One region of the Cupriavidus sp. HE11 genome, then DNA from elsewhere that is predicted to be linked to it. Evidence: riboswitches for the same ligand, from Rfam matches in the RefSeq annotation. Region 1 holds a riboswitch; the other holds the start of a gene.
The links. Region 1 has a riboswitch for glycine ahead of gcvT (glycine cleavage system aminomethyltransferase GcvT). Riboswitches for the same ligand answer to the same signal wherever they lie in the genome.
Positions count from the first base shown of each region.

Region 1 (4,898 bases):
TCAGCGTCAGCGCCAGCAGGTCGGCGGCGGCCACCACGCGGCCACCGGCCGCATGCACGGCATCGGCGATGGCGCGGTAGTCGGCCACATCGCCATTCACCCCCGGGTATTGCAGCAGCACGCCAAAGGCATGCGACTGCGCGGCGTCGGCGGCGGGGCCAACCTTCACCTCGATGCCCAGCGGCAGCGCGCGCGTGCGTACCACTTCCAGCGTCTGCGGCAGGACGTCGTCGGCCACGTAGAACGTGTTCGACGCATGCTTGTGCACGCGCTGCAGCAGCGTCATGGCCTCGGCGGCCGCCGTGCCTTCGTCGAGCATCGACGCGTTGGCGATGTCCAGGCCCGTCAGGTCCGTGATCATCTGCTGGAAGTTCAGCATCGCTTCCAGGCGGCCCTGCGAGATTTCCGGCTGGTACGGCGTGTAGGCGGTGTACCAGGCCGGGTTTTCGAAGATGTTGCGCAGCACCACGCCCGGCGTGAGCGTGTTGTAGTAGCCCTGTCCGATGAAGCTCTTCAGCACGCGGTTCTTGGCGGCCAGGCCGCGCAGGCGGGCCAGTGCGGCTTCCTCGGTCAGCGGGGCGGTGAACTCGCCCAGCGACATGCCGTCGCGGCGGCGGATGGCGGCGGGCACCACGGCGTCGATCAGCGCGGCGCGGCTGTCGAAGCCCAGCACCTTGAGCATGTGTTGCTGTTCGGCGCTGTCGGGACCGATATGGCGGGCGGCGAAGGCGTCGCGCGCCTCCAGTTCGGCCAGCGTGGGCCGTGTACCTTGGGCGGCGGCATTCATGGGAAACGGGGCGTTCATGGCAAGGAATCTCGGGGAGCGGGCGGCGGGCAGGTGGTCAGACTGCCCGCCGCGCGTGGCATCAAACAGTCAGCGCCATCAGGCGCCGACGCTGGCCTTGTAGGCGTCGGCGTTCATCAGGCCGTTCACGTCGTCGGCGTTGGCTGGCTTCAGCTTGAACAGCCACGCGTCGAAGGCGTTGGCGTTGACCGATTCCGGCGACGCCGAGGCGGCGTCGTTGACGGCGATCACTTCGCCAGCCACCGGGGCGTAGATGTCGGAAGCCGCCTTGACGGACTCCACCACGGCCAGGGCGTCGCCGGCACCAACCGACTTGCCGACTTCGGGCAGTTCCAGGAAGACGATGTCGCCCAGGGCATCCTGTGCGTGGTCGGTAATGCCGATCGTCAGCGTGCCGTCGGCTTCGACGCGCACCCACTCGTGCGACTCGGTGTACTTCAGGTCAGCGGGGAAGTTCATGAGGTTCTCCGTCAATACAGTTTGTTTCTTGTTTCATTCACCCAGGTCCGCAGCAGGTTGGGCTCGAGCGGACGGGTGGAGGGGCGACCGTTTGATGTGAAGCCGGGCGATGCCTCAGCTCACGAGTGCCTTGCCATTACGCACAAACGGCAGTTTAACCACAGTCGCGGTCAGTTTGCGGTCACGAATCTCGACCTGGACGTCGGTGCCGGGCGCCACGTCCTTCGGCAGGCGGGCAAACGCGATCGACAACTGCAGGCTCGGGCTGAACGTGCCGCTGGTGATTTCACCAGCTCCGGCGGCGGTGATTACCTTCTGGTGCGCACGCAGCACGCCGCCCTTGTCGCGCAGGATCAGGCCCGCGAATGTCTGTTTCTGGCCGCCGGCCACCAGGGCCTGCTTGCCGGTGAAGTCGCGCTCGCTCTGCAGGTCGACCGTCCAGGCCAGGCCGGCGTCGAGCGGCGACGTGTTGATATCCATGTCCTGGCCATACAGGTTCATGCCGGCTTCCAGGCGCAGCGTGTCGCGCGCGCCCAGGCCAGCCGGGCGCACGCCCGCCGCGGACAGCTTTTCCCAGATGCCGGCAACGTTTTCGGCCGGCACCACCAGTTCGAAGCCGTCTTCGCCGGTGTATCCGGTGCGGGCGATCATCAGCTCGCCCATTTCGGGGTCCTGCACCACAAGCGCGTTGAACGGCTTGAGTGCGTCGGCGGGCTGGGTGGAGGGGAAAGCCTGGTAGACCTTGGCGCGCGCATTGGGGCCCTGCACGGCCACGATGGCCAGCTTGCCGGCGCCGGCCGGCGCAACGTCGCCACGGCGCGGCGTGATCGTCACGCCGCTGCCGGTGGCCGCGTTGCGCGACTGGATCCATTCGATGTCGCCGATGGCCGTGCTGGCGTTCACCACAAGGCGGAAATGATTCTCGGCAAAGAAGTAGACGATCAGGTCGTCGATGACGCCGCCCTTGTCATCGAGCATGCAGGAATACAGCGCCTTGCCCGGCGTTTGCAGCTTGTCGACGTTGTTGGCCAGCAGGCCGCGCAGGAAGGCGCGCGTCTGGGCGCCGTGCAGGTCGACCACGCACATGTGCGACACGTCGAACATGCCGGCATCGGCACGCACGGCATTGTGTTCCTCGATCTGCGACCCGTAGTTGACCGGCATGTCCCAGCCGCCAAAGTCGACCATGCGGGCGCCAAGGGCGCGGTGGATAGCGTTGAGGGGCGTGGCCTGGAGCGTCATGGATATCCTCGGGGGCGGTTCGAAAACGAAAAAAGGGTCATCCGCCGCAACGATCGGTGCACCAATGTGCAACCAATCCGCTGCGGCGGATGACCCCTCTGTCCTCGATACCTGAGAGATTACGAAGCGTCGGCGTGCCGCGCGCTTCGTGCGCCCCTTCGGTGGACATGCTCACCCTGCGTCAGGGCAGTGGCGGATGTCGCTCTCCAGAGTGCGGCATGCATCGTGTGCATGTTGCATGCCGATCCGGTCGGTCCATGGTGCCTGAGAGTTTTTGGGTAGTTCCCCTTCGGCGGCGCAGTCGCTGCGCGCTCTCCCGGCCGGATGCGCGAGAATGTACGGGACCGGTCTGCCTTTGTCAAACGCAAGCCTGACGCCGGCCACCGGCCACGCCCCCGGATCTGGAACTTGTTGCCGGCCGGTTATCGGTGGTCCTTCGTCACGACGTTACCGATCACACCGCCCACGGCCGCACCGCCCAGCGTACCCAGCGCACTGCCGTCGGTCAGCACGGCACCGCCCAGCGCACCGGCGCCCGCGCCAATGGCCGTGTTCCGCTGCTTCGGCGTCATGTCCGCGCAGCCGGCAAAGCCCACCAGCGTCACGCCGATCAGGGCAACTTTCGAAAGGGTGCGAAGCGTCTTCATGATTGGCTCCTTTGTTGTCATCGAGCATCGTTTCCGATTTGTGGATCTGTCCCGAACCGGTCGCGCCACGCGCAAGACCCGCGCGGTCCTGCCCGACAAGAGGCAAGCTCCATGCCCCGGGATCCGCCGTTTTACGATTGTTACCAGCCTGAAACGCCTCTTGTCGGACGCCGCCCGACAACCGGTCCAGGCCTGAAGCGCGTGTTAACATCGACGCCTTTGGCGCGCAGCCCCTCAGGTGCGCCTTGAGCCATCCCGCCCGCAACGTTCCCCCTGCCTCATGACTCACGGACTCAATGCCGCGCAATCCGAAGCGGTTCGCTATCTGGACGGCCCCTGCCTTGTGCTGGCGGGCGCCGGCTCGGGCAAGACGCGCGTGATCACGCAGAAAATCGCCCACCTGATCGAGGACAAGGGGTTCGAGCCACGTCACATCGCGGCCGTCACGTTCACGAACAAGGCGGCGAAAGAGATGCAGGAGCGCATCGGCAAGCTGATGGAAGGCAAGACCACGCGCGAAGGGAAGCGCATTCCACTCAAGCAGCTGACGGTTTGTACGTTTCACTCGCTGGGCGTGCAAATCTTGCGCATGGAAGCCGAGCATGTCGGGTTGAAGCCACAGTTCTCGATCATGGATGCGGACGACTGCTTCGGCCTGATCCAGGAGCAGCTCGGCACGACCGACAAGAAGCTGATTCGCAGCGTGCAGGGCACGATTTCGCTGTGGAAGAACGGCATGGTCGATCCCGAGACGGCACTCGCGCAGGCCGCCGATGCCGACGAACACCAGGCCGCGATGGTCTATCGCAACTACGTGGCCACGCTGAATGCCTACCAGGCGGTGGACTTCGACGACCTGATCCGGCTGCCCGCCGAGCTGTTCGCGCGCGACGAGGCCGTGCGCCTGAAGTGGCAGAACCGCCTGCGCTATTTCCTGGTCGACGAATACCAGGACACCAACGCGTGCCAGTACCAGCTGCTGAAGCTGCTGGCGGGTGGCTCGCACCTGCGCGCGCCGGCATTTACGGCGGTGGGCGACGACGACCAGGCCATCTACGGCTGGCGCGGCGCCACGCTGGACAACCTGCGGCTGCTGCAGACCGACTTTCCCGACCTCAAGGTGGTCAAGCTGGAGCAGAACTACCGCTCCACGGTGCGCATCCTCGAAGCGGCCAACGCGGTGATCGCCAACAATCCGAAGCTGTTCGACAAGAAGCTGTGGTCGGAACACGGCATGGGCGATCCGATCGCGATCCACCCGATGAACGACGAGGAGCACGAGGCAGAGTCGGTGGTGTTCCGCCTGTCTGCGCACAAGTTCGAGCGCCGCGCACAATTTCGCGACTACGCCATTCTCTATCGCGGCAACCACCAGGCGCGGCTGTTCGAACAGATCCTGCGCCGCGAGCGCATTCCGTATGTGCTGTCGGGCGGCCAGAGTTTCTTCGACAAGGCCGAGATCAAGGACATCTGCGCCTATCTGCGCCTGATCGCCAACCCCGACGACGACCCCGCGTTCATCCGCGCCATCACCACGCCGCGCCGTGGGGTGGGCAACACCACGCTCGAGGCGCTGGGCACGTTTGCGGGCCAGGCCAAGGTGTCGCTGTTCGAGGCGGCAATGATGGGCGGCATCGAGGCCAAGCTGCAGCCGCGCCAGCTGGAGCCGCTGCGTACGTTCTGCGAATCGATGGTGCGCCTGGCCGACCGCGCGGCGAACGACCCCGCCACCGTGGTGCTGGACG
Region 1 covers NZ_CP184464.1:1,794,328-1,799,225, reverse strand. The annotation lists gene gcvP (aminomethyl-transferring glycine dehydrogenase) at 1-805, opposite strand, end outside; gene gcvH (glycine cleavage system protein GcvH) at 884-1,264, opposite strand; gene gcvT (glycine cleavage system aminomethyltransferase GcvT) at 1,379-2,506, opposite strand; glycine riboswitch at 2,595-2,726, opposite strand; glycine riboswitch at 2,748-2,835, opposite strand; gene ACOABP_RS08425 (glycine zipper 2TM domain-containing protein) at 2,929-3,153, opposite strand; gene ACOABP_RS08420 (UvrD-helicase domain-containing protein) at 3,434-4,898, shown strand, end outside.

Region 2 (4,898 bases), on a different replicon from region 1:
CGCTCTCCGCTGCCACCGTCGCTGCCCCCGCCACCCCGGCCAAGGCGAAGCAAAGCCAGTTCCGCCTGATCGCCGCATGCTCCATCGGCAATGCGCTGGAGATGTTCGACTTCACGGTCTACAGCTTCTTCTCGCTGCTGATCGGCAAGCTGTTCTTTCCGTCCGACAGCCCCTACGGTTCGCTGCTGCTGGCCGTCGCCACGTTCGGCATCGGCTTTGTCATGCGCCCACTGGGCGGCGTGCTGATCGGCAACTATGCCGACCGTCATGGCCGCAAGGCCGCCATGACGCTGACCATCGGCCTGATGGTGCTGGGCACGCTGTGCATCGCGCTGGCCCCCACCTACGCCACGGCCGGCGTGTTCGGATCGCTGACCATCCTGGCGGGCCGCTTGCTGCAGGGTTTCTCGCTTGGTGGCGAAATTGGCGCGTCCACCGCGATGCTGATGGAAGGCGGCGACGTGCGGGGCCGCGGCTGGCGCGTAAGCTGGCAGATCGGGAGCCAGGGCATTTCCGCGCTGGCCGGCGCCGCCACGGGCGCCGCGCTCTACGCCTTGCTGCCCACTGCCGCGCTGGAAAACTGGGGCTGGCGCGTACCTTTCCTGATGGGCCTGCTGATCGCACCGGTGGGTCTCTATATCCGCGCCAATCTCGATGAAACGCATGAGGCCGACGCGCACGCACCGAGCCCCGTTGGCGAATTGTTCCGCCATCACGCCAGCAAGGTGGTGCTGGGCATCCTGGCCGGCACCGCCGGTACTGCCACGATGTACCTGGTGGTGTTCTTCATGCCGACGTACATGATCCGCGTGCTGCATATGCCGGCGTCGCTGTCGTTCCTGTCGGGCTGCGTCACGGGTGTCACGCTGCTGGTGGTGTCGCTGGCCGCAGGCACGCTGGCGGACCGTCTGGAACGCCGCAAGCCGCTGGTGGCGGGGTCGCTGCTGTTCAGCCTGATTGCCGTCTATCCCGCGTTCTGGCTGATGAACCACTACCCGAGCGTGCCGCTGGTGCTGGGCCTGTCCGCGCTGCTGACCGCCAGCATCAACCTGGGCACCACGCCGCTGTTCCTGATGCTGCTGGAGATGCTGCCGGCCGGCGTGCGTGCCACGGGCCTGGCCGTGATCTACAGCGTGGGCGTGACGGTGTTCGGCGGCTCGTCGCAATTCATCGTCACCTGGCTGCTGGCGAAGACCGGCAATCCGATGGCCCCGGCCTTCTACATGATGGCGTGCGGCGTGCTGGCCCTGGTTGCCGTGCTGCGCATTGCCGAGAAACGCGAACACTGATCCACCATCGATTTCCCGCGAGCCCCACTTTCCGAGACCTCTCCATGACCCGCGAACCGACCCTGACCCCGTTTCAGCTGCTGCCGCACCTGCTGCCTGCCATCGACACCGAGACCTTCGTCAACATTCGCCGCCAGATCCACGCGCAGCCCGAACTGGGCTTCGAGGTGGGCGCCACCAGCCGGCTCGTCGCCACGCTGCTGGAAAGCTGGGGCTACACGGTGCATACCGGCATCGGCAAGAGCGGCGTGGTGGGCCAGCTGAAGGTGGGCAACGGCACGCGCCGCCTGGGCATCCGGGCCGACATGGACGCCCTGCCGATCGTCGAGGCCACCGGCCTGCCCTACGCCAGCAAGACCCCGGGCCGCATGCATGCGTGCGGGCACGACGGGCACACCGCCATCCTGCTGGCCGCCGCCAAGGCGCTTGCCGATTCGCGCAGCTTCGACGGCACGCTGAACCTGATCTTCCAGCCCGACGAAGAAAACCTGTGCGGCGCGCGCGCGATGATCAACGATGGCCTGTTCGAGCGCTTTCCATGCGATGCAGTGTTCGCGCTGCACAACATGCCCGGCGTGCCCGCCGGATCGTTCCGTGTACTGGAGGGCCCCGTGAGCCTGTCGTCCGATGTGGCCGACGTGACGATTCGCGGTGTGGGCGGCCACGGCGCGATGCCCCATCGTTCGAAGGATCCCATTGCCGCGTCGGCGGCCATCATCACCGCCCTGCAAACAGTGGTGGCGCGCAACGTGGCGCCCGACGACACGGCGGTGGTGTCGGTCGGCTTCATCCACGCCGGCGCCACGCACAACGTGATTCCGGAGGAGGTCAAGATCGGCCTCAATGTGCGCGCGGCACGGCCCGAGACGCGCGCACTGGTGGAAGCACGCATCTACGAGATCGTCAGCCTGACCGCGCAGGCCCACGGTGTGACGGCGCAGATCGACTACCGCCAGCTGACGCCACCGATGGTCAACGCGGCCGGTCCCACTGCCCTGGCCGCCGAGGTCTGCCAGGAACTGGTGGGCACCGAGCAGGTGGTCACGCAGGCGCCCAAGGGCCTGAACGGCAGCGAGGACTTCGCCTGGATGCTCGATGCGGTGCCCGGCTGCTACCTGATCCTGGGCAACGGCGAAGGCGAATTCGGTGGCTGCATGGTCCACAACCCCGGCTACGACTTCAACGACCAGGTGCTGCCGCTGGGCGCCGCGGCGTGGGTACGGCTGGCGCAGCGCTTCCTGGTCCCCGCGTGCTGACCCGGAAAAACCCAATAGCCGAATCTTTAAATTCTGTGGCATAGTTGCCACCGTTGTATCCCGCGATATCGGGAGAGCCCGTTGCTGCCGCCAGGCAGCGCGGCGCCGAAGGAGCAACCGCCCCGGAAACTCTCAGGCAAAAGGACCGGTATCGCCATTGAACTCTGAAGAACCCCCGGCCTGTACGTCGGCCGGCGGTACCGAAGGAGCAAGCGAGCCCTGCTCGCGAATCTCTCAGGTCAAGGACAGAGGGGGCGTCCGCGAGAAGCGCATGGTGCGCCGTGGACTGCCACCCCATGACGTCCTGGAAGACCTTCCACATGAAATCCATTGCAGTGATCGGCGGCGGGATTACCGGCGTCACGACCGCGTACGCGCTGGCAAAACGCGGACTCTCCGTCACGCTGTTCGAGCGCCATCGCTATGCGGCCATGGAAACGTCGTTCGCCAACGGCGGCCAGCTGTCCGCGTCGAATGCCGAAGTCTGGACGCACTGGTCCACGCTGGCCAAGGGCATCAAATGGATGCTGCGCGCCGATGCGCCGCTGCTGGTGAATCCGCGCCCCACCTGGCACAAGCTGAGCTGGTTCGCGGAATTCATGGCCTCGATCCCGCATTACCGCGCCAACACGGTGGAGACCGCGCGGCTGGCAATCGCCGCACGCCAGCACCTGTTTGCCTGGGCCGACGCGGAAGGCATCGACTTCGACCTGAAGCGGCGCGGCATCCTGCATATTTATCGCAACAAGGCGGGCTTCGAGCATGCCGGGCGGGTCTCGAAGCTGCTTGCCGAAGGCGGTCTGGAGCGCCACGCGGTGACGCCGGCGGAAATGCGCGACATCGAGCCCACGCTGGCCGGCAACTTCTATGGCGGCTACTACACCGAAAGCGACGCCACGGGCGACATCCACAAGTTCACCGGCGGCCTGGCCGCCGCGATCCGCCGCCTGGGCGTGCAGACGCTGTACAACCAGGACGTACGCTCGATTGCCACCACGGGCCGGCGCGCGACGGTGGTGTCGGCCGAAGACAACCTGCCCGCATCGCGCGAGTTCGACGGCGTGGTGGTGTGCGCGGGCGTGGCAAGCCGGGCGTTCGCGCAGCAGCTTGGCGATCGCGTCAACATCTATCCGGTCAAGGGCTACTCGATCACGGTGAACCTGAACGACGCCGAAAGCCAGGCCAGCGCGCCGACGGTGAGCCTGCTCGACGACGAGACCAAACTCGTGACCAGCCGGCTGGGCGCCGACCGCTTCCGCGTAGCCGGCACGGCCGAGTTCAACGGCATCAACCGCGACATCCGCGCCGACCGCATCCGTCCGCTGGTCGACTGGGTGCATGCGTGCTTCCCCGGCGTCAGCACGCGCAGCGTGGTGCCCTGGGCAGGCCTGCGCCCGATGATGCCGAACATGATGCCGCGCGTCGGCCGGGGCCATGCCGCCAACGTGTTCTACAACACCGGGCACGGGCACCTGGGCTGGACGCTGTCGGCCGTGACGGCGGAGATGGTGGGGGATGTGGTGCGGCACGCGGCGACACAAGACGGGCGCGTTGCGGTGGGCCAGGGCGTGGGCGGCGTAGCAGCCTGATACGCCCGCCCTCTCCCCCGCCCCTCTCCCGCCATGCGGGAGAGGGGAGACCACCAGGGGCAGGATCCCGGGCGGCGTCGGTCTGGGGGACGTTCTGATTCCGGAAATGAAAAAGCCCCGCTCGTTCGAGCGGGGCTTTCGAATTTGTGCCCAGAAGCGACTCGGTCACCCATGCGCGACCCCGGATTGCGCTTGCAGGCGCAGTCTTTTCGAGTCCCCACGGGAGTCCCCACGGACTTCCCTTTCTGGGCGCACAAATGAAAAGACCCCGCTCATTGAGCGGGGTCTTTGAATTGGTGCCCAGAAGAGGACTCGAACCTCCACAGTGTTGCCACCGCTAGGACCTGAACCTAGTGCGTCTACCAATTCCGCCATCTGGGCTTCGTTTCGCTGCATTGCTGCGTTGAAGCGAGACGCGAATTCTACATAAGCTCTGGCAATTTGCAAGCCCTTTTTCACGTCATCGTAAAAATCAGCTGTTCTGCACCCCAAGGTACAGGCTGCCGTCCAGCACATAGCGGTTGCGCCCTGCCCGCTTGGCGCGATACATGGCGCTGTCGGCGCGATGCAGCAGCGGCTCCAGCCGTGCCGCCTCGGGGACCGCGCACACCGCGCCCACGCTGATCGTCACGTATGGCTGCACGGGGGTGCCGTTGTGCGGGATGCCCAGTTCCCGCACCGCCGCCACCATGCTGCGGGCGGTGGCACGCGTTTCGTCGGTCGACGAATCGGGCAGCACCACCGCGAATTCCTCGCCGCCCAGT
Region 2 covers NZ_CP184465.1:1,196,986-1,201,883, forward strand. The annotation lists gene ACOABP_RS22690 (MFS transporter) at 1-1,289, shown strand, start outside; gene ACOABP_RS22695 (M20 aminoacylase family protein) at 1,334-2,545, shown strand; glycine riboswitch at 2,605-2,703, shown strand; gene ACOABP_RS22700 (D-amino acid dehydrogenase) at 2,866-4,134, shown strand; tRNA gene ACOABP_RS22705 (tRNA-Leu) at 4,429-4,515, opposite strand; gene ACOABP_RS22710 (diguanylate cyclase domain-containing protein) at 4,607-4,898, opposite strand, start outside.
Region 2: another riboswitch for glycine. It lies ahead of ACOABP_RS22700 (D-amino acid dehydrogenase); the one in region 1 lies ahead of gcvT (glycine cleavage system aminomethyltransferase GcvT).